3 regions of the Moritella sp. 5 genome follow, and region 1 is predicted to be linked to each of the others. Evidence: riboswitches for the same ligand, from Rfam matches in the RefSeq annotation. Region 1 holds a riboswitch; each other region holds the start of a gene.
What was found. A riboswitch is a leader RNA that binds a small molecule or an ion and turns the genes downstream of it on or off. The one in region 1 is predicted to bind thiamine pyrophosphate.

Region 1 (10,613 bases):
GCGCGATTGTTTGAGGCCTACCCTGAACAAGAAGGTGAGTCATACGCCATTTATGTGTCAGGTGTGGGTACTGTGGATGGTATCCAGCCGGTTCCTGAAGGGGAAGAGAGCCCCGTCATAGATGCAGGTGATGATGAAAAATCATTATCGCAAGCTTTTGGTGTTTTTGATGATACCGGTGCGTTCCGTAAGTGGCAGTCTTTGCTTAAACGTTTAAGCGATATTTTAAAAGATTTAGACGAAAAAGACGTCTACCAAAAAATTGAACACATTGAATTTGATGTATTCGGCTTTAGTCGTGGTGCGGCGTTAGCGCGTCACTTTATCAACGCGGCGCTTGAGGGGATACCGGATTATTCCAATCAAAAAAGAGGGCCTAACACTGTTGATATCTACCCAAATTTATTGGGGAATGAATCGCACCCTATGTTTGATAATGTCTACAAGGATTTCTACCAGAAAGATGAGACCCGCCGTGTCTCTGTGCGTTTTGTTGGATTATTTGATACGGTTGGTTCGTTCTATTGGGCGGGTAATGATGATGAGGGTAACTTCGAGTTGGGGCTTAAGGAGGATGCGGCTAAAGCTGTGTTCCAAATTTGTGCGAGCCATGAATATCGAGATAAATTCCCGCTGACGGCATTGGATGGCGGTGGTGAAATGAAAGCATTTACCGATGGCATCTTCTCTCAGGAAGTATTCCCTGGTTGTCACACGGATATTGGTGGTGGTTACCCATCGAAAAATCAGTATGGGCGTACCGATTTACCTGAGCGACTAAATCAACCTGTTAATTCAACCTATAATCGTAAGCTGATTAAAACTCATGAGTATAATGAACGAGAGTTTCACGGGGATTCGAGGCACTTTGCAAGTTGGCTGAGGGTAAGGTTAAAGGAAGAGCGTGTGGTTTGGGAAGAAGCGTGTAAAGAAGTTCATGGCGAAGTTAAATTAGATAATAATACACTGTACTATTATCATTTCATCCCGATTAGCAATGCCTTATCTGGTTTGACTTTTAAGCGTATGATGCAACAAGGTGAAGCGCACGGTATTGCATGGGATAAAGATAACTTATTACCACTTCTTGATTATGAAGAGAAAGGTAATATAGCGGAATCATTATGGGAAAGTATAAGAGTTAAGAAGCTTGGTGAGATATCTGCGTCTCATTGGAAGAAGGAAGAGACGCAGTTGTTAGAGAGTTACATACACCGCCCCCATGATACGGTAATTAATCCAGGGTATTGGTCACCGATGGAAGCCATGATAAATGGCATTACACGGGATGATGACGACAACCCAAAACGTCAGGTATTTAGTAATGAAAAAAGGTAAATTTGGTCTTTTACTGTTATTGGCATCATCAATGTTTGGCTGTACATCGGAGCCTTACTCAGTAAAAGTCGGTTACAATAATGGCAGTACAACGGGGCGACATATCGTTTCAAGAATGGTGGTGGGAGGCGTTGATTTTTCGATGGGCTCTGTTGGCACCTATCCAGGTAAGGCTTCAACCGGTGGCCGAATGTGGCCGCCCACGCATATTGAGGGTGATTGGGCGAAAGGGAACCCAACTCCAAGCAGTGGGTTAATATCCTACCACCGCATATCGATGGATATACCCAAGGATGCGGAAGCAAAAATGAAGCTTATGGATAATTATTATCAGAATCTTGATAAGGATTATGGCTCTATGCAGGTCATTGTCGATGGTCCTCGGGTGAGGGTGTTTTATACTAAAAATTGTTTTTCTAAATTTGATGATTGTACGCCCAAACAAAGTATTGACCCGAATGGTTGGGTAATAAAATCTCCTAGTGGTACAACTGATGTGGTGAAGCTGTTTGATGGTATTGGTGAGTCATCTAAAACACCTTTTCCTAACACCCGCTTTGCTGAGAGAGAGAGGCTCAAAAAACAGAGGCTCAAAAAAGTGGAATGATTTGTTACCATTAATGACTTTCCTACTCATCATTAGCTCAGAGCAATTTATTACCAGGTTATAAAATGTTCTGAGCGCAAGCCTGTTGCATGCTTCACCATTCACATATGACGCTACGCGAAATCGAACTAAATTACACGTGATAATAACGATAACCCACAACGTCAGGTATTTAGTAATGAAGAAAGGTAAATTTGGTCTTTTATTGTTATTGGCATCATCAATATTGGGCTGCACACCAGAGCCTTATTCAGCAAAAGTTGGTTATAACAATGGCAGTACTTCAGGTGCACATTGGGTGTCTAACATGGTTGTAACAACTGTATCTGGTGGCGCTGTAAGCTTTTCTATGGGGGCTATCGGCACTTATCCTGGTAAAGCCTCATCCGGTGGTCGCATGGATGCTCCTGCTCATGTTGAAGGGCTTTGGGTTAAAGGGTGGGACTATCCATTTGAGTCCTACCACCGCATTTCGATGGATATCCCCAAGGATGCGGAAGCCAAAATGAAGCTCATGGATAATTATTATCAAAATCTTGATAAGGATTATGGCTCTATGCAGGCTATTGTTGATGGCCCTAGGGTGAGGGTGTTTTATACTAAGGGTTGCTATAAACACCGGATGGACTGCACACCGAAAAAAGGCATTGATCCAAATGGTTGGGTGATAAGATCTCCTAGTGGTACAACGGATGTGGTGAAGCTGTTTGATGGTATTGGCGAGTCATCTAAAACACCTTTTGCGGATACCCATTTTGAAGAAATAGATAAGCGCAAGAAAATGGAATAGCATCTTTACAATTAATAACATCGTTACTCATCATTAGCTCAGAACAATTTATTATCAGATCATAAATTGTTCTGAGTGCAAGCTTGCTGTAGTGTACTGAGTTCTGTAATTCGTTCACTGACACTGCGTGTAGAGTAAATTTGTTTTTTATCAGCCCTGGCTGTATTCCAATTTTTACAAGGTAGCCCATTGAGTTCTCGTATTGTGCGTTCAACTTCAATATTGAACTCTTTGGGCGCTAAACCCGCTAGGGAATTCTGCAAGGTCTAATGCATTATTCAGTCCCACCGGCTTTTTTTGTTTGTCTGCTTGCGGCAACGATACACCCGTCATTATTAGACAAAACCACAATGGGTTTATTACGCTAGTCTGGGCGAAACATGCCTATCAACAATCAATAAATCACCATCAAAAATACCAGCACCTTCCGTTGAATCACTACAGGCTTTATCAATGAAAGTGGAGCTCGGGTACTTGATAATAATTTCGTCTAAGATGCACGTAAGTTAGCTATATTCAACTGCAGGACTTTCGAAACCGGTGATACCAGCACTTGCAGAGATTGGAACTATATTTACAAATGGTGTTATATACAGTGTTTATTTTAGGCCAGTTCTAAGGAAGCTTAAGATGTGAGGTTTATTCCACCATTTGATTTGAACTCCTCCTGGGGAGTGTGAGATTAAATCTTACGGCTAAACTACCGGTAAATTCACTCCTCTTCGCCTACCGCGTTTTCGCAATTTTTTCACGTTTTTGACACAACGATGGACACGCTACTATAGCTCAAGCCTTGCCAGTAAAGGATCTCGACGATCATTTAAAGATCGCTAATGTCAAAGTTGTGACACCTTTTGACACAAAGTGGCAAGCTTTCAGGATTATCTAAGATATAAACATCATTCATCCTAATCAGCTAAGTGATGTAAATTTCATGAAATTTTTATCAAAAAGTTTAGAATCATAACTGCGACCCAATCTACTTTTTCAGCTAACTAAAGTTGGCAACGAGAACATTAAATCGCCTTGGTTGAGAACCTCACCAGAAAATAATGCAGTCATGCTCAATGACTAAGCAAACTAACTACATTAAAGGTAATTAGCATTGTTAAGTTGCTCTTTTAATAAAACTTGTTATTATGTGCGCATATATAGTCGGGGGGCCTTTTAGGCTGAGATTGCATTTTGCAAGACCCGTTGAACCTGATTCAGTTAATACTGGCGTAGGGAACTAGTAAGTCTTGCTTTGTATGATTTGATCCGCCAAGTGTCATAAAATTTTAGCTCGATAAAGTTCCTATACGTTAGCCTTAGGAACTTTATGTCAAACATTACCGCAATAAATAAAAACCAAGTTTCATTTACACCTATCGTACTCACGATCGCGGGCTCCGATAGTGGTGGCGGCGCTGGTATTCAAGCCGACATTAAAGCGATGTCTGCAACGGGCAGTTATGCCTGCTCAGTGATCACCGCAATTACTGCTCAAAATACCCTCGGCGTGTCAGCCATTTTCCCAATACCCCTTGAACATGTCGAAAAACAACTTGATGCTGTTTTTACTGATCTGAATATCGTTGCAGTTAAAGTCGGTATGCTGGCCGATGATGACATCATCAAAATAGTCGCGGCCAAAATAAAACAGTATCAACCTGCATTTCTAGTTGTCGATCCCGTCATGGTCGCGACCAGTGGCGACTTATTGATACAAGAATCTGCGATCAGCACGCTCAAAGCGGAATTACTGCCGCTTGCCGATATCATTACGCCAAACTTACCTGAAGGTGCTGCGCTTATTGGTAGTGAAATACCGAGCAGCGAAGCAGACATGATCACCATGATCACTGGCCTTCGGCAACTGGGTGCAAAAACAGTACTACTCAAAGGTGGTCACTTAGAACAAGATGAAAACAGTAACGATCTGCTCATTTTCCCCGAAGATGTCCACCACTTAACAGCAAAACGTATCAACACGCGTAATACTCATGGCACTGGTTGCACGTTATCTTCGGCTATCGCATCCTATCTGGCACAAGGTCATGATCTGTTGCGGGCTGTGCAACTGGGTAAACAGTATATCTCACAGGCCATTGCGCATGCCGATGAATTAGAGATAGGTAAAGGTCATGGACCGGTAAATCATTTCTTCAGTGGTCACGCTAATGTCTGCTAATACATTGGCTATATCTGCCAACAAAAATGCTGTCAGTATCGATATATCAGGTGGCTACCTGCGTTATCACGACAGTACTGAAGTGACTGTAGCTGGACTTGATATGCATATTCCCGCAGGGCAGTGGACATGTATTTTGGGGCGAAGTGGTTGTGGTAAAAGCTCTTTACTGCGCTACCTTGCTAACTTGCTTGACGATAAAGTGGATTGGGCTGGTGAACTCTCCACGCAACCTCAATGTGACATCAAGGATAATATTGCTTATATGGCGCAGCAAGATCTGTTGATGCCTTGGTTGTCGGTGTTAGATAACGTTATGTTAAGCACTCAATTTGGCGGTGCGGATTATCAAACAAAGAAAACACACATTCAGTTTGATAAAGCGCACTCGTTATTACAAAAAGTGGGGCTGGCGGATAAATCAAATTACTTGCCGCAGCAACTATCCGGAGGCATGCGTCAGCGCGTGGCGCTGGCGAGAACGCTCATGCAAGACAAACCCATCGTATTAATGGATGAACCATTCTCTGCGTTAGATGCAGTAACACGCTATCGCCTGCAAAACCTTGCTTACCAATTACTGCAAAATAAAACGGTGGTATTTATCACCCACGATCCACAAGAAGCTATTCGCTTAGCAAACCGACTTTATATTATGCAAGGAAAGCCTGCTTATGCAGAATCGTTGCTCGTTCCCGCCTCAGTGACGCCTCGTGATTTTGATGCAGAGTGTGCTGAACTTCAGCGCACCATTATGGCTCGCTTGGATCAAGATTATGAGTGATTTAAATCAGGTAGACGCAATCCAAGTTAATACAGTCCAAGCAGATTTAATACCATGCAAGGTGAAAAGTAAACCACGTGTAGTTAACCCACTGGTTCGCATGGTGATTAGCGCTGCGGTGATTATCGGCTTGTGGCAAGCTGTCGTGATTATCTTTGAGATGCCCTCATTCATTTTACCCAGCCCTGTGGATGTATTCGAAAGATTGCTTCAAAGACACACTGTCTTACTTAAACACGGTTGGGTCACCGCGCAAGAGATCGTACTTGGTTTACTGTTCGGTTTAACGATGGGGTTGTTATTCGCACTACAAATGCTGCTGTTCAATCCAGTTAAACGTTGGTTATTGCCTATTTTGATTGCCAGCCAAGCCATTCCCGTGTTCGCTATCGCACCGATATTGATGTTGTGGTTAGGTTACGGTATCTCATCCAAAATCGTGATGGCGGCGTTGATCATCTTTTTTCCTGTTACCACCTGTTGTTACGACGGTTTACGAAATACTCCCGTTGGTTATCTTGATCTGGCAAAAACAATGGGCGCGACCAAGTGGCAAATGTTGCGTCATATTCAATTTCCAGCGGCTTTACCAACGCTTGCTTCGGGGATCCGTGTGGCGGTCGTTATTGCGCCAATTGGTGCAGTAGCGGGAGAATGGGTCGGGTCAAGTGAAGGCTTGGGTTATCTTATGTTGCAGGCAAATGCACGCATGATGATAGATGAAATGTTTGCCGCGTTATTTATATTGTCAGCCTTGTCTATCACGCTTTATTTTGTGGCAGATAAATTGTTAAAAAAACTGATCCCTTGGGAAGTTTGATCGGAATTTAAGGATGTTTAATGAAAAAAAATATTATTTTTAGTGCTTTGGCGCTTACTGCGACTCTGTTACCTGACTTTGCTCATGCAGAAACGAAAAAGCTGACCCTGATGCTGGATTGGTTCGTGAATCCGAACCATGGCCCTGTCGTTATTGCGAAAGAGCGTGGTTATTTTAAAGCTCAAGGTCTTAATGTTGACATTCAAGAGCCTGCTGATCCAAGTATGCCACCAAAACTGGTTGCAGCGAAGAAGGTCGATTTAGCGATCTCTTATCAGCCTAATTTGACGATTAATGTCGCTGCTGGTTTACCATTGATCCGGTCGGGAACCTTGATTGCGACACCTTTAAATACCTTGATGGTATTAGACAATAAAAAGATCAATGACTTGTCTGATTTTAAGGGTAAAACAATTGGTATAGCGTTTTCCGGTAATGAAGAAGCAACGATAGGGACTATGCTGAAAACAGGTGGCGTGAGCTATGACGATGTTAAAATTATTAATGTAGGGTGGGCGCTTTCTTCTTCACTGGCATCTGGTCGGGTTGATGCAATCTGGGGTGGATTTCGTAACTTTGAAGGGAATCAACTTGCCCTTGAAGGTTTTAAAGCAAAGGCATTTTTCCCTGAAGAGCACGGTGTACCAGCCTATGACGAGCTGATCTTTGTTGCGAATGCAAATACCTATGACAAAGCAGCGATTACTGGATTTAATAAGGCCATAGAGCAAGCGACGACTTATATTGTTAATCATCCGCAGCAAGCGTGGAAAGAGTTTGCGGCGTACGCACCAGACACATTAAATAATGAGCTTAATAAACGCGCTTGGAACGATACTTTGACACGTTTTGCTATGCGTCCTTCAGCGATCGATCTGAAGCGTTATGATGATTATGCTCAATTCATGTATTCGCAAAATATCATCAAGTCTTTACCGAAAGCAAAAGATTATGTACCTGTGCTGTAATCGGTTGTAATTCTTTTTTTTAATCAATAAAAATAAATTAATGAGTTGTTATATGAATCATCAAGATTTAATCAATGCCTGTCGTCAAGATTGGGATGCATACACCAAACATACTTTTGTTCAACAATTGGCAAAAGGCACGTTAGCACAACCATGTTACTTGCATTACCTAAAGCAAGATTTTTTGTTTCTAAAACAGTATGCGCGCGCTTATGCGTTGGCTATTTACAAAGCGAACACGTTAGCTGATATGCGTCAAGCACTGCCTAGTGTGAATGGATTACTGAGTTCAGAAATTAGCCACCACGTGAGCTATTGTAGTCACTGGGGTATGACTGAATCTGACTTGGAAGCGGAAGACGAAGATTTTGGTACTGTCGCCTATACACGCTATGTACTGGATGCCGGTATGAAAGGAGATATTGTTGATTTATACGTAGCGTTAGCGCCTTGTTCTTTTGGTTATGCAGAAATAGGACGCAACCTTATTGCAGATGAAAATACCAAGCTGGAAGACAATCAATTTAAAGACTGGATCACACTCTATAGTGGTGATGAATTTCAGCAAGGGGCCCTTCGAGGTATGGAACACATCGATGTGTTATTAGCTGAAATTGATTTGCACAGTCAGCGTGGGCGAGACTTGATCACAGTATTTAGAACCGCGACACGAATGGAAATTGCTTTTTGGCAGCAAGGATTAGACATCATCTCTGAGGGCAAAGCATGAATCAACCATTAGGTTTAAATATCAATATGATTGTGACCGCGTTAAATGCACTGCGTGAGCAAAAACCACTGGTGGTGAATATTACTAACTATGTGGTGATGAATAATACCGCAAATGTATTGCTTGCGATTGGTGCGTCGCCAATCATGGCGCATTCCCGTGAAGAAATGGCTGAAATGATGTCTTTTGCTGGTGCGCTCGTTATCAATATTGGCACTTTAGATAGCCAGTGGACACCGCGTATGGTGTTTGCGGTTGAGCAGGCAAATATAAATAACAAGGTGGTGGTACTTGATCCTGTCGGATGCGGTGCTAGTGCATTGCGAACCGAAACATCACGTCAAATAGCGCAAGCCGCGAATAAGTTAATCATTCGTGGTAATGCGTCTGAAATCATCGCGCTGGCTGGCGAAAAAGGCCAGAACAAAGGCGTTGATGCGCTGGATAGCAGCGATACGGCGATTGGTGCTGCGCGTTATTTGGTTAACACTTATCAGTGCAGTGTTGTTATTTCTGGTGCGATTGATTTTGTGATCACAGCAGAGGGGCAAGTTCAGTTGCAAAATGGCCATGCAATGATGCCGTATGTCACCGGTATGGGTTGTTCATTGAGCGCGCTTACCGGTGCCTTTGCCGCGGTAGGCGAAGAAACTGGATTAGCGGCTACCGCGATCTTCGGTGTGGTCGGTGAAATTGCCGCAGAACAATCAAAAGGTCCTGGTAGCTTACAACTTAATTTATTGGATGCCTTGTATCAATTGGATGAAGATACACTGATTCAACGCTTGAAATTATCGTGAGACAACATGAATCCATACCGTTTATATTTAGTTACTGATGATAAACAAGATCTTGCTACATTGACTTATGTGGTTAATGAAGCCGTTGCTGGTGGCGTGAGCATGGTACAAATACGAGAAAAGCAGGGGGATGTGCGCCGTTTTATCGAAAGAGCGCAGGCAGTGAAGGCTATCTTGCAAGGGACAGGCGTGCCATTGATCATTAACGATAGAGTCGATGTTGCGTTGGCTATTGATGCTGATGGCGTACACCTTGGCCAATCGGATATGCCAGCAGCAACAGCGCGTCGATTGATAGGTAAAACTAAATTACTTGGTCTGTCGATTGAAAATGAACAACAACTTATTGAAGCAGAGTCATTGCCTGTGGACTACTTAGGCTTGAGTGCAATTTTTGCTACGCCAACAAAAACCAATATTAAGAAAGAATGGGGCATTGAAGGACTGGCTAAGGCAGTTGCTCAAAGTTCTTTCCCTATTGTGGCGATAGGAGGTATTAATGCTGCCAATCTTGATGCTATTATCGCCACAAATGTGGATGGTGTTGCGTTAGTATCTGCGATTTGTCATGCAACATCCCCCAAAAATGCCGCAAGAGATCTTTGCTCATTGATGACAAGGGATTCATAACGTAAGTTGTCTGTGCGATTATAAGCGATAGTCGCGCAACTGTTTCTTGCGACGACTATCATGCGAGTACCCGTTATCTAAGTTATTTACTTAAGTTAGCTATCGTTGCTATGTTTTATAGGCTAGATGTAATCACACTTTTAATTATATCTTTTAACTGATCATCTTGCGTCAATTCACCATGTGAAGGGATGAGTGTCGTGGGATTATCTTGCTCCAATTGATTTAAAGACCATGTTTTAAAAGCTTGCTTATTATTAATAATTAACCATTTAACAACCTGACTCATCTTCAACCCTGGTGCCGCGCCTAATATTTTTTGTAAAGTACGGGCAATAGGCTGATTAGAGAGTCGTTCATAATTTAAGAAACTGTCACAAGTGATCCAAGTACTCGTATCATCTGAGGTTTGTTTTTTTAACCAAACATCACCAGCGCGGTGTCCAGGTGGAAATAAAAGTTGGTAACATTCTGGTAACGGTGGTTGTTTTTGCTGTAAAGCAACAATATCCTGATTTTCTGAGAATGCTTTTTTCGCAATGAGTTTAGCTTTCGCTAATTCACTGGCGTATAGCGTATGATTATGAAAGGCGGCTTGCCACGCAGATACGCCCATAAAGTGCCAAGCATTAGGCATGATAATATGTATTTTTGTATCAGGTTTGCGCCACTCTTTCGGCCAATTCTCTAGCAGAGATGCTCCAGGGCTGACTAGAATAAATTCATTATCATTAACTTGAATAGCCACAGAATTAGAAACAAAGTTAGGCACTATATATTGCCCAACTAAGAGTTCTGGGTGTGAAGCAACTGGCAACCAGGTGTTTTTTTTCATATCACAAGTATCAAATTAATTAAAGTTAGCTCTATTGTAGGCTGACTTTTATTTTGTAATCAACAACTAAAATTAAATAAGTTGTTACTGATACGTTTAAAAATACAACAATATTATTGAACTGAAGTGGTAGGGTGA
Region 2 (10,613 bases), 1.4 Mb from region 1:
TATTTGCATCTTCAGATTATTCACCAATTAGTGAGGAAGTTGAATGTCCGGAAGGTTCGTCATTAAATACGCAGTGCTACTATTTGACTGTTCCTAAGGATTACAGTTTAACCAACAATAATCCTGAAGATACTGTGAATCTATTTTACACAGTAACACCAGCTAAAAATGAAGCTGAACGCATCGGGTCTTTAATATTTAATTTTGGTGGTCCGGGTGTACCGGGTTCGTTAGAAGCAATGGAGATGGTAAACGACCTTGCGCGTTGGAACCAAGCATACCCGAAAGTTGGGTATAATAAAGTGAATGAATACTTTGATGTTGTAGGCTTTGATCCTCGTGGTACAGGTGGTAGTACATTTGCTGAAGAGATCGCTGACTGTGCATTATCAAGCGAGGGATGTGATAAAACATTTCAATCTATTGCCCCTTATATGGGGACAAATACCACAGCAAAAGATCTTGAGTCCCTTCGTATTGCATTGGATGAAGATAAAATTAGCTACATTGGTTACTCATATGGAACTCGCTTAGGCGCGGTTTATGCGGATATGTACCCTGAACATGTTCGATCTTTCGTTTTAGATTCAGCAATGAATCCTGCATTAACTAACGTAAATGAGCTTTATTATTCAAGTTTAGCAAGCTTTGATAAGGCTTTACGTATCCGACTAGATCGCGAGAATCGTGATGTATCTGGCGATATGAGAGAGCTTGATTGGATGATGTCTAGATTTGAACATAAAGATTTTTTCAGTACTGCTGATGGTGCAGTCCTTGAAAAAAAACATTTTATCACCTTGCTTGATGCTGCTCGTTCGGTAGATGTTGATAAAAAGTGGGCGCTTGTTAAAAAACCATTATTTCAGCTTTTAGATAATGATAAGGGTGCTGAATTTTGGAATGTTATCGATGAGCTACAGAAAAAAGCAAAAACCGAACAAGAAGAGTGGAAGTTTCAATACGATGCGGTTCATCGTGCAGTCGTATGTACAGATGAGCACATAAAAAAAGAACGTTCAGAAAATAAATTTATAAATAAGTCAGCTGTTTTTGGGCAAACTGTTTATCAAAATAATGCGAGCCTTTGTCAAGGTTGGTCAGCAAAAACGGATCCAATTCTAAAAATAGAAGAAACAGGGACGAAGCTGATGCCAAACAGTGTAATGATTGTGGCCGCAAAAAATGATCCTGTCACTCCTTATAAATGGAGTAAAAAGATGTACAACTCATTTGAGCAATCAGCTGAACTATTAACTATCAATAAAAAAATAGAGAATTGTTTAGTATTCTCGTTCAACCTTAATCCGGAAGCTGATAAAAAAGTGATTCACTTTTTATTAGATTCTGTCGCAATGAAGCAATAAAAATACATTATTTTTTAAGTGCTGTTATTAACCCCTGAAGCTAGCCTCTTGAATATATTGTAGAATTCAAGAGGCTGACCTGTATCTATTTGTTAGCGATAATTTGCAATTAATTTATCTTAACTTACACCTTATAGTAAGTATAATAACCTTTATTTATGTAAGGATAATAAAATGAAATATCACCGCTTAAATGAAATTATTGAATTATTACAGCCTGAATGGCAGAAAACACCAGATGTAAACCTACTGCAATTGCTATCGACCCTGGCTGAAGAGATGAAATTTGAAGGGAAATTAGCTGAGTTGAGTGATGATGCGCTTATCTATCACTTAAAAATGCGCAACAGCGAGAAGAATGAAATGATCCCTGGTTTAGCCAAAGATCATGAAGATGATTTTAAAGCAGCATTACTTAAAGCCCGCGGTTTTTTGTAGGCTATTACTTATTCAGCGTCCCCAAATAACGTTTCAACATTTCTGGCGCATCTTGATCGGCTAAGATAGCCGCAGGTGCATGCAGGGCTACCTGCCCATTTACTACAAAAACAATATTGTCGGCTATCTGTAGGGCATCATCTGGGTTGTGGGTGACCATTAAAACGGTAATGCCATGTTCTTTATTCAGCTTGGTAATCAAGCGTAACATTTCTTGACGTAATGCAGGGTCGAGCGCGCTAAAAGGCTCATCTAACAGTAATAACGGCTGTTTGCGGGCAAGACAGCGGGCAATACCAACACGTTGACGTTGACCACCACTTAAATCTGCAGGTAGGCGATCAAGTAACTCTGTTATTTCCACTTGCTGTGCCGCGGTTGAAAGCGCGGTTTGTTGCGCGGTATTTAACTTCATGCTTGGTGCTAAACCAATGGCAATATTTTGTTTAACGGTTAAATGGTTAAACAAATTATGCTCTTGAAATAACGTGGTTATCGGTCGCTGGGCAGGTGCTTTTGTTAATATCGAGTTTTGTTGAAAACGGATATCTCCAGACAAAGGCTGATTAAAACCGGCAATAAGGTTTAGCAGAGTCGATTTACCTGAACCACTTGCGCCGAGTATCGCTAAGGTTTCGCCTCGATTAACCGTTAAATCAAAGTGCATCGGCATTTGTTCATAAGCAAAGGTAATATTGTTTACTTGCAATAAAACATTATCGACCTGTAATAATACATTTGTATTAGCGTTACTTAGGTGAGTGGTCTTAGGCATTTTTGCCTCCAATAATACGTTCGAACAGATAGAAAATAACACCGCAAAGGGTTAATAAGAAAATAGCAGTAACAGCGGCTGCATCGAGTTGGTAGCTGCCTAACTGACGATAGAGCATCAAAGGCAAGGTTTGCATATCTTGACTACCAAATAATGCAATCACACTTAAATCACCCAGTGACAATACACACGCCAGTCCTAATCCCATCGCGATCGGTTTACGTAATAATGGCCATTCGATAATACGTAAACGTTGCAGGCGTGATAAGCCTAAGCTAACCGCCAGTTTGTCATATGCAGCAAAGCTATCTTGGATAGGTTGGTTCAATACACGGAGTAAGTAAGGTAGTGACATCAGCGCATTGACGAGGATCACCAACCAAGCGGCAATGCTAAATACATCGACATAGGGGCGTAATAATAAGAACAAGCCCGTACCGAGTACTAGAGCGGGTACTACTAAAATAATCGCACCAATATTTTCGATGCCATACGCGAATGCCATTAGCTTAAAGCGCACTTTTAATATGCGCGTCGAGAATAAAATCGAGCAGGCAAGTAACAAACTTAATAAGCCCGAGCTCAGGGCTATTTGTAGTGAGATACCTGTGGCTTGCCACAACATAGGGTCGCTAAGAACGGTGAGAGTGCCGCTGTTGATACCACTGCTAAAAATAGCCAACATTGGGGGGGCTAACAGACAGCTGGCTAAGATAAAGCTTATCGCATCACAGACTTTACTGCTTAGCGTGTGGCAATCGGGGCGACGAAAATAATTTCCTGATGGCGCAGACATAGGTTGTGACTTTAAAAATACCGCGCTAAAGACCATTAACGCCACGGTGATCGCGACTTGAATGAGCGCCAAGGCTACAGCTTGCTCGATATCAAACTCAAATTTTAACGCTTGGTAGATAGCCACTTCTAAAGTGGCATAGTCAGGACCACCACCGAGTGACATCACAATCGCGAAACTCGTAAAGCACAGCATGAAAATAAGACTGATTAACGAGGGTAATTGTTGTTTTATCTTTGGCCATTCTAAGGTGATAAAGATATGCCGAGATTGTAAATTGAGTTGACTGGCTAAACGCCAAGATTCACTGGGGATCGAGTCTAATGTTTGTAGTAAAATACGCGTGGCTAACGGTACATTAAAAAATAAATGAGCAAGAAGAATACCGATTAAGCCATAAATATAATGGCCTGTTTCTATGTTAAAAAGCCCGAGTAGTTGATTAACCCAACCGCTTTTACCGTGCACAGCAATAATGCCAAAAATGGCAATGATAATAGGCAGTACCAGTGATAAGTTAAACAGTTTGATAATCATCTGTTTACCTGCGAACTCTCGACGTGAGAACGCGCGTGCTAACGGGATTGCCAAACCAATACTCAAGCAGGTTGATAAGGCGGCTTGGTATAAACTAAAGCTAATAACATGCTGGGTATACGAGTCTGTAAGGACGCTGCGAAAGTCTAATTCCGCTTGTGAAAAATTAAGTAGGGCAGTAAAGCTACCACCCACCAGAAGTAAAATGATGCTGATGGCGAGCACTGCGCTACACCACCAGTATTTATGCGAATTCGTGATCATAGTTTTTGATTAATTGTTTACTAATTATGGACTAATTATTGCGTAACAGCATTACGCCATTCCTTCACCCAAGATTTACGGGATTGAGCTACTTCTTCTGGTGTGAACTCTAAGGTTTTTGCTGGCGTAATTAATTGGTCGAACTCACTTGGTAGTGCCGCCGCTTGTTTCGCTGGTAGCATCCAGTTACCTGTTGCAATCACATCTTGGAACGCTGGAGTGAGTACAAATGCCATGAATTTATCGGCTAACTCAGGATTCGGGGCATCTTTTAGACGGGCAACCACTTCAGTCTGTTGATAATGACCTTCACTGAATTCAGCGGCTTTATATTTGAATTCTTTCTCTGCAACCATGTGGTATGCCGGTGACGTTGTATAGCTTAATACCATGTCTGCTTCGCCTTTTAAGAACATGCCGTAAGCTTGGCTCCAGCCTTTCGTAATTGTTACCGTTTTAGCAGCTAGTTGTTGCCATGCTTGTGGTGCTTTATCACCATAAACAGCTTTTACCCATAACATAAAGCCAAGACCTGGTGTGCTGGTACGTGGATCTTGATAGATAATGCTCAGATCTTTACGTTTCACTAATTCAGCTAAACTCGCTGGTGGGTTGGTCAGTTTCTCACTGTCGTAGATAAATGCAAAGTGACCATAGTCGAATGGAATAAAGTACTTATTCGTCCATTCGTTTGGCAGTGATAATGTGCTGGTATCTTGTTGATGTGGTGCAAGCAGTTTGGTTTTTTCTGCTTCAGCCATCAGGTTGTTGTCTAAGCCTAATAATACATCTGCTTTGGTGTATTTACCTTCCAGTTTAACACGATTAAGAATGCTAACACCGTCTTCTAATGCGACTAAGTTCAGTTCGCAATTACATTCCGCTTCAAATGCGGATTTTACTTTTGGACCTGGGCCCCAATCGGATGCAAATGAATCGTAGGTATAAACATTTAATACTGGCTTTTCAGCTGCGTGAGCTATTTGTAATGATAGCGAAGGTAATAGCAGGGCTGTGCAAAGTGCTAGTTTTTTGATCGTGTGCTTCACGTGTTCTCCTAGAATGTGAAGCATAGAACTTATGACTCAATTGGTCGAATCTCATTCCTATGCCAGCATTATCTGGTTCAAGTTAATACGGGTGTTATCTCAGCCACAATGACTTTTTCAATGAAAAGTCTGGTAGCACCCCGATGAGTGAACGCACATTGTATTTTTATTTAGGTTAAAGAGCCAGAGACAATAATTATATTGGCTTATATTTTATCATCTTTGACGAAAAACACTGTCCTTTAGGGCGGTGATGTAAATCATTATTGCGTATAAATACAGATTCTACCCAAATACTTGAACAACACCCTTATACCGATCAATGAACCTGATAATTTAACTGATTTTAAATCCGCATTGGTTCGTCTTATACGCAGTCGTTCTAAACATTGGGAAGTCATGCCAGAATTTGTGGTCGCTCACTTCTTTGAGTGCGTATGAGGTTCTTGGGTGTAGGTGATAAGCCGTATGTATTTACTAATATGAAAAAGGAAATTGGCTTGCAGCAGATCATCGACTTTATTGTCGATAAAGGCATGTTGGACTGCTAGCTGACTTTTATAATCAAATAGTTACTTTGATCGCATTATTGTTGTTATATAACGCCGAGTTAATAAATGATGACTATACTGAAAACAAGACAAAAAAATTCATAGTTTTGGATTATTTATAACTTGAGAACATTTATAAACTATAGCAATAAGAGGGATATTGATGTGCTAAAAGCTAACTTGGAACGACGTAGTTATCACCGGATGCTAATCGACTCACCGGTTCAGGTAACGGATAAAGAAAAGAATGTTACCGCTATCTGTCGTGATTTAAGCGCCAGTGGAATGTCGTTAGATGTACCTGAAAGCTATTTTTCATTAAATGATAGCGTCAGTATTTTTCTACCGACTGGCGATTCACGTGTTCCGCCTCTACAGGCTGAAGCGAAGGTAACACGGGTTGATAGTGACGGAGATGTTTATCAAATAGGTGTTGAATTTACCAGTTTGACTTAGTCATCTTTATTTATATTTGAGTTATAAATAAAGCCAGATAACATGATAATCCAATAAAAAGGCCGATGGTGACTATCACTATCGGCCTTGTTCGTTATAACCATTTACCTTATAAAAAAAGTATAATGTTTATGACTAATTTGAGCTACTATATTAAATATTAAATATTAAATATTAAATATTAAATATTAAGCACTAACTTTAGCGGCAATTAAGTCACCCATTTGTGCCGTGTTCTGTACTGGTTTAGTATTCGCATCACTGTGCAGATCGCCTGTCGCATAACCTTCTTCTAATACAAATGAAACCGCTTGCTCGATAGCTTGTGCTGCTTCTTCTTGTTTTAGTGAGTAACGTAACATCATTGCTGCAGATAAGATTTGTGCGATTGGATTCGCAATCCCTTTACCTGCGATATCGGGTGCAGAACCGCCTGCTGGCTCATACAGACCAAAGTCAGAATCGTTCATACTTGCTGACGGTAACATGCCCATAGACCCTGTGATCATTGCACATTCGTCCGAGATGATATCACCGAATAAGTTGCCACAAAGCAGTACATCAAATTGCGATGGATCTTTGATCAACTGCATCGCTGCGTTATCGACATAGATATGCTCTAGTTCGACTTCTGGGTAATCTTGTGCAACTTCAAGTACCACTTTACGCCACAGAACAGATGTTGCTAATACGTTGGCTTTATCTACAGAGGTTACTTTATTGCCACGTAATTTAGCGGCTTCAAATGCGATACGAGCAATACGTTCAACTTCCGCACGGCTATATAACATAGTATCAAAACCAGTTTCATCGGCGCCTTCGCCTTTGTTACCTTTTGGTAGACCAAAGTAGATGCCGCCAGTTAATTCACGTACTACAACTACGTCAAAACCATTATTTGAAATATCTGCGCGTAGCGGCGAGAATTTTTCTAGACCTGCATAAATTTTTGCTGGGCGTAGATTACAAAATAGTTTGAAGTGACCACGTAATGGTAATAGTGCACCACGTTCTGGTTGCTCTTGTGGTGGTAATCCTTCCCATTTTGGACCACCGACAGAGCCGAATAAGATAGCATCTGAATTTTCACACGCTGTGAGTGTGCTTGCTGGTAATGGGGTGCCGTGGTTATCGATAGCAATCCCACCAACGTCATTAAAATCATACGTTAGTTCTAAATTAAACTTACTTTGCACAGCAGCAAGTACTTTAATTGCTTCCTCCATTACTTCTGGACCGATACCGTCACCTGGTAATACAGCAATATTGTGTTTTGTTACAGTCATCCTTAGCCGCCTTCTCTATATTATTGATTTTGTTTTTTTTAGTTTCTGTTGTTCTACCGCGTTTGAGCGATGGATATTATTCATTACGTGGATATAAGCCAGTGCCGAAGATTCAATGATATCTGTGGCTAAACCGATGCCGTGGAATTTACGGCCTTCATAGGTTGCTACAATATCGACTTGACCCAGTGCATCTTTACCTTCACCCTTTGCGGTAATGTGGTAATCGGCGATATCGATATCGAAACCTGAAATACGGCTTAAACATTTATAAACTGCGTCAACCGGACCATTACCAATCGCAGCTTCAGTATTTGTACAAGACTTATCCGTTGTTTCTTGTTGTGAGATCAAGCTAATCGTAGCGGTTGCTTTCACACCAGAACCGGACTGAACACTAAGATAATCTAATTTAAAGTGTTCTTCATCTTCGTGCAAATTATTAAAGAAGATTAACGCTTCAAGATCATAATCGAATACTTGGCCTTTTTTATCTGCCAGTTGCAAAAAGCTTTCGTACAGTTCATCAAGATTATAATCATTGTCGGTATAGCCAAGCTCTGCCATACGATGTTTGATCACATGACGACCTGAACGAGAGGTTAGGTTCAACTTGTTTTGCGTTAGACCAATGCTTTCTGGGGTAATAATCTCATAGGTATTTTTTGCTTTTAACACGCCATCTTGGTGAATACCTGATGAGTGAGAAAATGCATTGGCACCAACAATTGCTTTATTAGCCTGTACTGGCATGTTGCAGAGTTGACTGACTAATTGGCTGGTACGGTAAATTTCTTGCGGGTTAATATTGGTGGTCTTACCTAATAAATCTCGGCGTGTTTGCAAGATCATTGCAATTTCTTCTAATGAACAGTTACCTGCTCGTTCACCAATACCATTGACCGTGCACTCGATTTGACGTGCGCCTTGTTCAACCGCTGCAATTGAGTTCGCTACAGAGAGACCCAAATCATCGTGACAATGTACCGAGATCACAGCTTGATCAATATTCGGGACTCGATTGAATAAATTAGTTATGATGCCGCCGAATTGCGATGGCACAGTATAACCAACAGTATCGGGGATATTAATCGTCGTTGCACCAGCTTTAATCGCTTCTTCAACCATTCGACATAGGTTATCGATAGGGGTTCGGCCTGCATCTTCGCAAGAAAACTCTACGTCATCGGTGTAGCGACGCGCATGTTTAATGGCGTGGCGACCCATTTCTAGCACATCATCAAAACTACGTTTTAGTTTGCTTTTTACATGAATATCAGATGTTGAAATGAAGGTATGAATACGAAAGTCTTTCGCAACAGAAAGCGCTTGGCCAGCAGCATCAATGTCTTTTTCTAATGCACGAGAGAGGGCACAAACACGGCTGTTTTTAATATTACGTGCGATCGTCTGCACGGACTCAAAATCACCAGGTGATGAAATTGGAAAACCAACTTCCATTACATCAACACCTAAACGTTCAAGTGCAAAGGCTATTTGTAATTTTTCTTTTACGGTTAAGCTCGCTGATAATGCTTGCTCTCCATCCCTTAAGGTCGTATCAAAAATAATAACCTGGTTTGACATTATGAATCCTTCAATTGCCGTTATATAAAAGAGTATTTCTGCGCCGCGTATTATTAGGTTGCGATAAATAGCCATCTATATATAAATTAATTTTATGTCTTAATCTTTACAGGCTTGGCCGTTTTTTGTCAATTAATTTATATACAGGCTGGCCTCTGAGGCTTCACCTTTATGAAGTAGGAATATTAGACCTTTTCTTGATCTATGCCACACTTAAAATAGGTTTTTGATCATGAGGTGGGATATGTTATTTAAAAATGAACAAGGTGAGATGGTTGAGCTTGCAGATGACCTAACACTAAAAGAGTTAACGGATATGGGGATCGATATTTCCTTAGTGGAAAGAGCGAGTGACGAACCATTAGATAGCTGGTCACATCTAGCGAGTCATTAGGTATATTTATGGCAGAAAATGTTATAAATTTCGGCGATATGAGCCGATTTTAATTAAAATGACGCTATTGTTGGATTTTTTAGTGCTAAATAGGATATAAAATATTCATTTATTTTACAAATGACATTTTACAAGCTACCCTCTCGGGCTTACAACTGTAAGCCGAGTTCGTTTGCGCCCGAATTAACATGAGAAATAGACATGAGTCAGCATTTCGTAAATCAGATCCTTGCAAGGATTGAGAAGTATCAAGATAAAACTGCCCTGAAAAGTAAAACTAAAACAGGCTGGGATCGCATTAGCTGGAAGCAGATGGGCGAGCGTATTGAAGGACTTGCAAATAACTTGCTTAACCGTGGACTTAAAGTTCAGGATAACGTTGGTATTTGGTCAAATAATTTACCTGAATGGACAATTGCAGATCTAGCTTTACAACAGTGTCGCGCTGTTTCTGTACCACTTTATCCAAGTAGTACGTCATCACAAGCAGAATACATTATTAATGACGCTAAGATGACTTGTATGTTTATTGGCGATAAGGCCGAGTTAAAGCTTGCGCTACCATTACTGGATAAGTGTGAATCTCTGCAGTCGCTTATTGTTTTTTCTTCAACTGTCACTTTACCCGATGATCCCCGCGTGGTTGCCTATGCCGACATGCTGGCGTTCACCCCTGGTAGTTCATCATCCATAGCATTAGATCATCGTATTGAGAATGCAAAAAACGATGATCTTGTTACGTTAATTTATACATCAGGTACCACTGGTGAGCCGAAAGGTGTGATGCTTGATTATGCCAACATTCAAGCTGCGTTGGCAGTTAATGAGCCGGAAACACGTTTAGAAGAAGATGATATTTCATTGGCATTCTTACCGTTAAGTCATGTGTTTGAACGTATTTGGACGTTTAACGCATTATTCTGGGGAGCTGAAAATACGTATCTTAAAGATCCAGCTAGAATCCAAAAAGGCTTAACGGATACCCAGCCTACAGTGATGTGTGCGGTACCTCGTTTGTATGAAAAAATTCATACTACGATGATGAATAAAGTTGAAAATGCCCCCGCTGCACGTAAAAAATTATTTCATTGGGCTGTGGTTATTGGTAAGAAG
Region 3 (10,613 bases), 1.8 Mb from region 1:
TACACTGATGATGTCTACGAATAACATTCTTTCACCTGCGAATGGTGAACCGGTTATCGTACCTTCTCAAGACGTTGTATTAGGTCTTTACTACATGACTCGTTCTGGCGTTGGTGCTAAGGGTGAGGGAATGGTACTAGGTAGCCCTGAAGAAGCTGAAAAGCTTTATCGCAGCCACCTTGTTGAGCTACATGCACGTGTTAAAGTACGTATTACTGAACATCTTAAAGATGAAAATACTGGTGAAGTTACAGTTCGCACTGAACTGAAAAACACAACAGTTGGTCGTGCGATTCTTTCTTTAGTAGCACCTAAGGGTCTACCATATGAATTAATCGATCCGATTAAAACTTTAACTGCTGAAGAAGAAGCTAAACTTGCAGCGAATCCAGCTAACTGGATCCTGAAAGTATCTAACGAAGCGTTAGGTAAAAAGCAGATTGGTAAGCTACTGAATGACTGTTACCGTCTATTAGGTCCGAAAGACACTGTTGTTTTCGCTGACCAAATAATGTACACCGGTTTCCATTATGCTGCGCTTTCTGGTGCATCAGTTGGTATCGATGACATGGTTATTCCGGATGCGAAGAAAACGCTAATTGAAGCGGCTGAACTAGAAGTAACTCAAATCCAAGAACAATTCCAGTCTGGTCTTGTTACTGCGGGTGAGCGTTACAATAAAGTGATTGATATTTGGGCTCGTGCCAATGAGCACATCTCAAAAGCAATGATGGATAACTTGTCTACAGAAACTAAAGCTAACTCTTTAGGTGATGCTGAGACACAGAAATCTTTCAACAGCATCTTTATGATGGCCGATTCTGGTGCACGTGGTAGTGCGGCACAGATTCGTCAGCTAGCTGGTATGCGTGGTCTGATGGCGAAACCAGATGGTTCGATCATCGAAACACCTATTACGGCTAACTTCCGTGAAGGTCTAAACGTACTTCAGTACTTCATCTCAACGCATGGTGCACGTAAAGGTCTAGCCGATACAGCACTTAAAACAGCAAACTCGGGTTACCTAACTCGTCGTCTTGTTGACGTTGCACAAGATCTTGTGATTAACGAGATTGATTGTGGTACTGAAAATGGTCTAATCATTACTCCTCATATTGAAGGTGGTGATGTTGTTGAACCACTACGCGATCGTGTTCTTGGTCGTGTTGTTGCTGAAGATGTTGTGAACCCAAGTACTGGTGAAGTGATATTGCCACGTAATACATTACTTGACGAAAAACTTTGTGATTTCTTAGAAGAGCACTCAGTTGATCAGATGAAAGTACGTTCTGTAATTACTTGTGACAATGACTTCGGTGTTTGTGCAGCTTGTTACGGTCGTGATTTAGCACGTGGTGTAATGGTTGGTCAAGGTGAAGCAGTTGGTGTTGTTGCAGCACAATCAATTGGTGAACCTGGTACACAGTTAACGATGCGTACATTCCACATTGGTGGTGCGGCATCGAGAGCCTCTGCTGAAAATAATATCCAAGTTAAAAACACGGGTACTATTAAGTTCCATAACGAGAAATTCGTTGAGAACGCAGATGGCAAACTGGTTATTACTTCACGTTCATCAGAAATTACGATTATTGATGAAAACGGTCGTACTAAAGAAAGCCATAAATTACCTTACGGTTCTGTTGTTGAATATAAAGATGGCGCAGCTGTTGAGTCTGGTAGCATTATTGCTAACTGGGACCCGCATACTCACCCAATCATCACTGAGGTGGCTGGTCAAATTAAGTTTGTTGACTTAATTGATAGTATTACGGTTACTAAGCAAACTGATGATCTAACTGGTCTATCTAGCACGGTAATTCTAGATCCTGCAGCACGTGTTGCCGCTGGTAAAGATTTACGTCCTATGGTTAAACTTGTTGATGCTGCAGGTAATGATTTATTCATTCCTGGTACAGAAGTTGTTGCACAATACTTCTTACCTGCAAACGCAATCGTTAACTTAGAAGATGGCGCATTAGTGACTATTGGTGAAGCGTTAGCGCGTATTCCTCAAGAAAGCTCGAAAACACGTGATATTACGGGTGGTCTACCACGCGTAGCGGATCTGTTTGAAGCTCGTCAGCCAAAAGATGCAGCTATCTTAGCGGAAATCTCAGGTACTATTAGTTTCGGTAAAGAAACTAAAGGTAAACGTCGTCTAGTTATCACACCTACTGATGGTGCTGAAGCTTACGAAGAGATGATCCCTAAATGGCGTCACTTGAACGTGTTCGAAGGTGAGAAGGTTGCTAAAGGTGAAGTTATCGCCGATGGTCCTGAATCAGCACACGATATTCTACGTCTACGTGGTATTAGCCATGTTGCAAACTATATCGCGAACGAAGTTCAAGAAGTATACCGTTTACAAGGCGTAAAGATTAACGATAAGCACATTGAAACTATCGTTCGTCAAATGCTACGTAAAGCTAACGTAATCTCTGCTGGTGATAGTAACTTCTTACCAGGTGAGCAAGCTGAAGTTTCACGTCTGAAAATTGCTAACCGTCAGCTAGAAGCTGAAGGCAAGCAACCAGCCGTGTTCCAACACATGCTTATGGGTATTACTAAAGCGTCTCTTGCAACTGAATCATTTATTTCAGCTGCATCGTTCCAAGAAACAACACGTGTTCTAACAGACGCTGCTGTTCATGGTAAGATTGATGACCTTCGTGGTCTGAAAGAGAACGTTATTGTTGGTCGTTTGATCCCTGCTGGTACAGGCTTCTCTTATCACCAAGAGCGTGCGAAAAAACGTGCTGGTAAAGTAGAAGAAGTAATGCAAGAAATCACGACTGATGAAGCTGAACAGAACTTAGCAAACCTACTAAATAACCTTTAATTGATTTGCTGAATGCAATTAAAGTCGTGTGTAAGTGATGACAGACCCACTGATTCACTTACGCATAGTTATTAGATAGTAAAGGCGCCCTTTTATAGGGCGCTTTTTTTTTGCTTGTTTTTTAACGCCATACCAGTCTATACTCCGATACATCTTGTCGGAGTGCTTTAGGGCTGAGACCATTTAATAATGGGATCCGTGGAACCTGATCAGGCTAATACCTGCGTGAGGAAACAAGAGTGATTAATATGAATATTATTCGTATCATTGTAAGTTAGCCATAGGGACATCAGGCCGCTTACTATTACACCTACGATCAATATATCTATATCACTACTCTCCATACTCAACGACAAGCAATCATCTTATTAGAAAGGAATGAGTGCTATGTCTACCAATATAAATCAAAGCAATAATACCAAAAAACCAACGCGTCGTGAAAACCGTGAAAATGCCCAAGAGTTTATTAATAATCTCAGTTGCGAACCGTTTCCTAATTCAGAAAAATTTCATCTAACAGGTAGCCGTGACGATATTCAAGTGGCGATGCGTAAAATCAATCTGGATGAGACGTTAGTCGCAGGCAGTAAAGACGATCCGGTTTATGAGCAAAATGAATCGATCCCAGTTTATGATACATCAGGTCCCTATACTGATCCGGCAATTGAAATAAACGTACACCAAGGTTTACCGAAGTTAAGACAAAAATGGATCGCAGAACGTAACGATATTGAAGCATTAGAAATCGTTACTTCGCACTTTGCCCAGCAGCGTCTTGCTGATGATGGTATTGATCATATTCGCTTTGAGCATTTACCAAAGCCATTGAAAGCCATTGATGGTCAAAACGTTACTCAGATGCACTATGCCCGTAAAGGCATGATCACGCCAGAAATGGAATACATCGCGATTCGTGAAAACATGGGCCGTGAATTGATCCGCAACGAGCTGTTATTAAAACAACATGCGGGTAATGATTTTGGTGCCAGCATACCGGAAAAAATCACTCCTGAATTTGTCCGTGATGAAGTGGCCCGTGGTCGTGCGATCATCCCTGCCAACATCAATCATCCAGAATCTGAGCCGATGATCATCGGTCGTAACTTTCTTGTAAAAGTAAACGCCAACATTGGTAATTCGTCAGTCACATCATCGATTGAAGAAGAAGTCGAGAAGCTAGTATGGGCGACACGCTGGGGTGCTGACACGGTAATGGACTTATCCACAGGCCGTAATATTCATGAAACGCGTGAGTGGATCCTCCGTAATTCACCTGTGCCAATCGGTACTGTGCCGATCTATCAGGCTCTAGAGAAGGTAAATGGGATCGCCGAGGATCTTACTTGGGAAGTATTCCGCGATACCTTGATCGAACAAGCTGAGCAGGGTGTTGACTACTTTACTATTCATGCTGGCGTACTGCTTCGTTATGTACCAATGACGGCAAAACGCCTTACCGGGATCGTGTCACGTGGTGGTTCGATCATGGCTAAATGGTGTTTGACGCATCATAAAGAAAACTTTGCTTATGACCATTTCGAAGAAATCTGTGCGATTTGTAAAGCTTACGATGTTTCTCTGTCATTAGGTGATGGCATGCGTCCGGGTTGTGCGGCTGATGCGAATGATGAAGCCCAATTTGCTGAATTAGCAACTTTAGGTGAGTTAACGAAAGTTGCGTGGGAGCAAGACGTACAAGTTATTATCGAAGGCCCAGGTCATATCCCAATGCACATGATTAAAGAGAATGTTGAAAAGCAGCTCGATATTTGTCATGAAGCGCCTTTCTATACTTTAGGTCCACTGACAACCGATATCTCACCGGGCTATGATCATTTTACTTCGGGTATTGGTGCTGCTCAAATCGGTTGGTACGGGTGTGCAATGTTGTGTTACGTGACACCAAAAGAACATTTAGGCCTACCGAACAAAGAAGACGTTAAGCAAGGCATGATCACCTACAAAATCTCTGCACATGCGGCTGATTTAGCGAAAGGTTTCCCAGGTGCTCAAATCCGTGACAATGCGATGTCTAAAGCCCGTTTTGAATTCCGTTGGAATGATCAATTCAACCTAGCATTAGACCCTGATACTGCACGTGCCTATCACGATGAAAATATCCCACAAGAATCCGGTAAAGTTGCGCATTTCTGCTCTATGTGTGGACCAAAATTCTGTTCAATGAAGATCTCACAAGATGTCCGCGATTACACTGCTAAACAAGAACAAATCAGTATTCAATTACTCGATGAAGTTGTTGTGATTGATGCCGAAGAGGGGATGAAGCAGATGTCTGAAGAATTTAAAAAGCACGGTGCCGAATTATATCTGCCACCAACACATGATGCGGTAAATGGTCGTGTGACTGAATCTATAACTGATAAAGTGGAATAATTATTTAATGACTCAAGCCATTATTTGGACTATCGCGAGCTTTACTGCTCGCGATAATGTTGCGACTAAAATTGATATTAATACGATTAATACGATTAATGCGTTGGGTGGAGGTGGTTATCATGTATCGACGACACTATTATCTGATGCGGATTTTTCTGCTGAGTTAGCGATATTGACTGCTGCACCGGTAGCGTCTGCCATTAAAGTCGGTGTGATAGCGACAGCCTCACATGTAGAGATCTTAGCTGATTTTTTACAGGGGTATAAGCAAAAATATCCAGAACTAACCGTTATCTATGAGCCGTTATCAATTTCATTATCTGATATGGCAAAGACTGAATCAGCAGGCAACGTGCTAATAAATGTGATTAAAATACGCTTATTACCAATCGTGGATGTATTGATCTTACCGCAAGAGCAAGGCGGAACAGATGCTGCTGTGTTATTTGGTGCGACGAAACAAGCGATCAACTCGTTACTGAACCTCGGCGTAGAAGGTGTTTGTGCGAAAGGGATTGCTGTTAATAATAAGCAGCAATCTATCGTCCTCGATGTTTATATTGATGGACAACGTGAAATCTTATTATCGTCACCAAACGCGATATTAACTCCATCAAGTAAAGATGAAAACAGTGGTGTTTTTTCTTCAGCATTGGCAACTGTGATCGCCCAAGATTATCCGGTAGATGATGCATTAGTGGTAGCCAGAGCCTACTTGAACCAAACTTCTGATGGTTGGCCTACCGATCGCAGTGATTTCCCACAGGTCGTCTTACCGAATACGGAATTAGGCGATCAGCTTGGCTTAGTTCTACAAATGCAATTAGCTTATGATTTTGCACCTTGTGATACCAACCGCCTTGGGCTATATCCGGTGGTGGATACGATCGAATGGTTAGATAAAGTATTACAACAAGGGGTTAAAACCCTGCAATTACGTATTAAAGATAAAGCCCCAGCCGAAGTGGTTGATGATATTAAAGCTGCTGTGGCATTAGGCCGCCAATACCAAGCGCGTTTATTTATCAATGATTACTGGCAATTAGCTATTGAGCATGGTGCTTATGGCGTTCATTTAGGTCAAGAAGATATGCTTATTGCCGATTTTGTTGCGATAAAAAATGCGGGTTTAAAACTGGGTTTAAGCACACATGGTTATTATGAAATATTACGTGCACATCAAATAAAACCGAGTTATATCGCCCTTGGTCATATCTATCCTACGGTCACTAAAGACATGCCTTCAAAGCCACAAGGATTACAGCGTTTACAGCGTTATGCTGATTTAATGCAAGACTATCCTTTGGTCGCTATTGGCGGTATTAGCATAGAGAGAGCGCCACAAGTGGCTGCGACAGGTGTGGGGAGTGTCGCTGTCGTCACAGCGATAACTCGCGCTGACGATTATAAACAAGCCATTGCCGACTTACTGATTATCGCTGAACCGCAATCATCCTTAACCAGTGTGAGTCGTTAATATGACCGGATTAAGTGATCAGGAATATATGCGTTATAGCGCGCATTTACTGCTTAGTGATATCGGTGAGCAGGGACAATTAGCACTGCGTAATGCCAAAGTATTGATTGTCGGTGTAGGTGGCCTTGGCGCACCTGTTGCTCTGTATTTAGCTTCTGCTGGTGTTGGCCATTTATATTTAGCGGATGATGATCATGTTGAGCTAAGTAATCTACAACGGCAGATTATTTTCACTCAACAGCAGTTAAAGCAGATGAAGGTAAGCGCGGCAAAAGCCTCGTTAGCACAGCTTAATCCACATATAAGTGTCACGGCAATCGCACAAAGAGTAACCCTCGATAGTGCGAATCATCAAATGGTAGATATGCTTGCCCAAATTGATTTAGTCATTGATTGCAGCGATAACATGCTGACTAGGCAAGCGATAAACAAGATCTGTGTAACCCAAAAACTACCGTTAATAGTGGGCGCTGGTATTCGTATGGAAGGGCAGTTGATCTCGTTTAACGCACAGCAAACTGATTCGGCGTGTTATCACTGTTTATATCCTTTTGAAGAAACAGCTGAAACGAATAATTGCAGTACCTCGGGAGTACTCGGCCCCTTGGTTGGTGTTATTGGTTCTTTGCAAGCATTGGAAGCAATTAAATATTTAACCAGCATGCCGCTGTCTTCACTAAATAGGTTAATGCGTTTTGATGGTAAAACCTTGCAATGGCAGTACCTCTCTGTCACTAAAAATCCCGACTGTTCTGTGTGTGCAGGTCGCTAATACCAATACGAAATATAAGTGCTGAATATAAATAGTAAAACTAAGCAGTTAATTAAATAACCTCATGCCTGAATATTTGGATGTGAGGGACAGGGAGAGAAGATGAAATTAATCATTAACGATGAAATAAATAACCTAGCAGTGACGACTATTACGTCATTATTGACGGTATTAGAACAGCCAGAAAAAGGCATTGCGGTAGCGGTGAACCAAGCCATTATTACACGTCAAAAATGGGATGATTTTGAGTTGTCAGAAAATGATCGAGTGACTTTATTTCAAGCTATTGCAGGAGGCTAAATGTCAGTAACAACTTTAAACCCAGCATTCTTATTACCAAGTGATGAGCTTGTCATTGCCGATAAAACCTTTTCATCACGGTTATTTACCGGTACGGGGAAATTTAGCGATCAAAAAATAATGGCTGCTGCCTTGATTGCATCTCAATCCCAGTTAGTGACTATGGCATTAAAACGCATTGATTTAGCTAATCAAGATGATGATATTCTTAAGCCTTTGATTGCCGCTGGTATGAACTTATTACCCAATACGTCTGGTGCGCGTGATGCCAAAGAAGCGGTATATGCTGCACAATTAGCACGTGAAGCATTGCAAACGAATTGGATTAAATTAGAAATTCATCCAGACCCAAAATATTTACTACCAGATCCAATTGAAACTTTAAAGGCCACAGAACAGTTAGCGCGTGATGGTTTCCATGTGTTGCCATACATTCATGCCGACCCGGTATTGTGTAAACGTCTGGAAGCTGTGGGTACTGCTGCAGTCATGCCGTTAGGTGCACCGATTGGTTCAAACAAAGGTATTCGTACTGCAGAGTTCTTAGAGATTATTATTGAGCAATCGACAGTCCCTGTGATTGTTGATGCTGGTATTGGCGCGCCATCACATGCGGCGTTAGCCATGGAAATGGGCGCGGATGCGGTATTGGTTAATACTGCGATTGCGGTGGCTAAAGATCCAGTGGCGATGAGTCAAGCATTTGCGTTAGCTGTGCAAGCAGGTCGGCAAGCTTATTTAGCTGGATTAGGTCGCCAAGCACAGACTGCGGTTGCTTCTAGTCCATTAACAGCATTTTTAGATCTGTAATAACGCCAACTTAAGGTATAAATATGAGCTTTTACGAGCAATTACAAAAATTAGATTGGGATGATATTCGCTTATCCATTTATGCCAAAACAGCGGCAGATGTTGAGCGTGCATTATCGAAGTCTCGACTCGATCTGGATGACTTTCAAGCCTTAATTTCACCTGCGGCAGAACCTTATTTAGAGCAGATGGCACAGCATAGTGTACAGTTAACACGACAACGTTTTGGTAATACTATCCAATTCTATGTGCCGTTATACCTTTCTAATATGTGCTCTAATATTTGTACCTATTGTGGCTTCTCGATGCATAACAAAATTCGTCGTACCACGCTGGATATGAAGCAGTTAAACAGTGAAGCGCGAGCGATTAAAAAAATGGGTTTTGATCATTTGTTATTAGTGGCAGGTGAGTCGGAACGTAAAGTGGGTATGCCGTATTTTCGTCAGGTATTTAATGAATTGAAATCGCAGTTCTCGCATTTATCCTTGGAAGTGCAGCCGCTAGAACAAGCCGATTATGAAGAACTAAAAGAATTGGGGTTAGATTCAGTATTAGTGTATCAAGAAACCTATCATCCCCGGACGTATGCCGAACACCATATCAAAGGTAAGAAGTCTGATTTTAAATATCGAATTGAAACCCCAGACAGGTTAGGCAAAGCTGGTATTCATAAAATGGGGCTAGGTGCATTAATTGGCTTAGATGAATGGCGTACCGACTGTTTCCATGTTGCTGCGCATTTAGATTATTTGCAAAAACGTTATTGGCAAACCAAGTATTCAATTTCTTTCCCACGTTTAAGACCATGTGAAGGTGCATTTCAGCCGAAGTCGATTATGAATGATCGCCAATTAGTACAGTTGATTTGTGCTTATAGATTGTTTAATCCGGATGTGGAATTATCGTTATCGACGCGAGAGTCCGAGCATTTTCGTGACAATGTTATTCCATTGGGGATCACCAGTATTAGTGCGGGCTCGAAAACCCAACCCGGTGGTTATTCTGACGATACAGAGAAAGCCTTAGAGCAGTTTGAAATTGATGATGACCGTTCACCAAATGAGATGGCAGGTCTAGTCAAAACGATGGGCTTAGAAGTGGTTTGGAAAGATTGGGATAGGTCGTTAACGGCACTTAAATAATGGGTATAGGCTGCTATCGCATAACGCGAACGCAGCCTATATTATAAAATCGGTCATTAATTATGACGATTTCTCTACTTTAGAGGCAATTCTTGTGAAACGTTTACTGATTAATTCAATCGGTAATTTACACAGTAAAACACCTGCAGTTAGCATTACCATCATGACTAATGATTCGTGACTAATCGTTCTACCGTTGATTGCACTGTCTAGACCAAGTGCGATAACGGGGAACACAAGGAAACAGATTGATGCTTGAAATGGGCTTGCCACTTTATTTAATTGGAAGTAAGCCATGATGCCGCCAATACCAGCAATAACGCCAAGGTAAATAACTGATAACCAAGATGTTGACGTGAATGTGCTAAAGTCTGGTTGCTCTATGAATGCGCCAACAGCCAATAATAATACTGAAGCAACAAGACATGGGAGTGCATTATACGTCAGTACGTGAATACCCTGACAACGGGTTTGTACACTGGTATAGATCGTAGCGTGCATTAATACGGCTAACACCAATGCGCCAACACCGATTAGGCTACCGTTCGCACTTACGCCCATCTCATTACTAATAATTGTAATTAAACTAAACAAAGCAATAGCAAGACCAGCTAGCTGGTGAATGTGTACTTTTTGGCGGTGTACTAATACGGCGAATGCTAATACGACAACTGGCATAGTGGCAAAAATAATCGACGCTAATCCAGATGAAATATATTGCTCACCAAAAATCATTAAGGTGAATGGTGCCGCAAAATAAAACACGCTGATTAACGCAAATTCAAGATTTTTACCTTTTGGGAACATCAGCGGGATATTGAGCTTGCGAGCAGCTAAAATTAATAGCGGTGCAGCCAGTGCAAAGCGTAA

Region 2: another riboswitch for thiamine pyrophosphate. It lies ahead of thiB (thiamine ABC transporter substrate binding subunit); the one in region 1 lies ahead of thiD (bifunctional hydroxymethylpyrimidine kinase/phosphomethylpyrimidine kinase).
Region 3: another riboswitch for thiamine pyrophosphate. It lies ahead of thiC (phosphomethylpyrimidine synthase ThiC); the one in region 1 lies ahead of thiD (bifunctional hydroxymethylpyrimidine kinase/phosphomethylpyrimidine kinase).

What each region holds. Positions count from the first base shown of each region.
Region 1 is NZ_CP056122.1:2,908,920-2,919,532, reverse strand. Features, by position in the region: gene HWV01_RS12980 (phospholipase effector Tle1 domain-containing protein) at 1-1,338, shown strand, start outside; gene HWV01_RS12975 (hypothetical protein) at 1,325-1,945, shown strand; gene HWV01_RS12970 (hypothetical protein) at 2,124-2,735, shown strand; partial or broken gene HWV01_RS22400 (DNA polymerase V subunit UmuC) at 2,804-3,008, opposite strand; partial or broken gene HWV01_RS22395 (S24 family peptidase) at 3,104-3,325, opposite strand; TPP riboswitch at 3,882-3,982, shown strand; gene thiD (bifunctional hydroxymethylpyrimidine kinase/phosphomethylpyrimidine kinase) at 4,057-4,908, shown strand; gene HWV01_RS12960 (ABC transporter ATP-binding protein) at 4,898-5,692, shown strand; gene HWV01_RS12955 (ABC transporter permease) at 5,685-6,512, shown strand; gene HWV01_RS12950 (ABC transporter substrate-binding protein) at 6,533-7,480, shown strand; gene tenA (thiaminase II) at 7,533-8,210, shown strand; gene thiM (hydroxyethylthiazole kinase) at 8,207-9,010, shown strand; gene thiE (thiamine phosphate synthase) at 9,017-9,640, shown strand; gene HWV01_RS12930 (hypothetical protein) at 9,756-10,475, opposite strand.
Region 2 is NZ_CP056122.1:4,332,604-4,343,216, reverse strand. Features, by position in the region: gene HWV01_RS19325 (alpha/beta fold hydrolase) at 1-1,367, shown strand, start outside; gene HWV01_RS19320 (YihD family protein) at 1,542-1,805, shown strand; gene thiQ (thiamine ABC transporter ATP-binding protein) at 1,810-2,580, opposite strand; gene thiP (thiamine/thiamine pyrophosphate ABC transporter permease) at 2,573-4,177, opposite strand; gene thiB (thiamine ABC transporter substrate binding subunit) at 4,213-5,226, opposite strand; TPP riboswitch at 5,265-5,379, opposite strand; gene HWV01_RS19300 (PilZ domain-containing protein) at 5,943-6,233, shown strand; gene leuB (3-isopropylmalate dehydrogenase) at 6,422-7,519, opposite strand; gene leuA (2-isopropylmalate synthase) at 7,535-9,106, opposite strand; gene HWV01_RS19285 (2-isopropylmalate synthase) at 9,351-9,500, shown strand; gene HWV01_RS19280 (long-chain fatty acid--CoA ligase) at 9,702-10,613, shown strand, end outside.
Region 3 is NZ_CP056122.1:4,693,436-4,704,048, reverse strand. Features, by position in the region: gene rpoC (DNA-directed RNA polymerase subunit beta') at 1-2,842, shown strand, start outside; TPP riboswitch at 2,991-3,092, shown strand; gene thiC (phosphomethylpyrimidine synthase ThiC) at 3,230-5,236, shown strand; gene thiE (thiamine phosphate synthase) at 5,244-6,716, shown strand; gene HWV01_RS20990 (HesA/MoeB/ThiF family protein) at 6,718-7,488, shown strand; gene thiS (sulfur carrier protein ThiS) at 7,591-7,788, shown strand; gene HWV01_RS20980 (thiazole synthase) at 7,789-8,598, shown strand; gene thiH (2-iminoacetate synthase ThiH) at 8,622-9,743, shown strand; gene HWV01_RS20970 (DMT family transporter) at 9,804-10,613, opposite strand, start outside.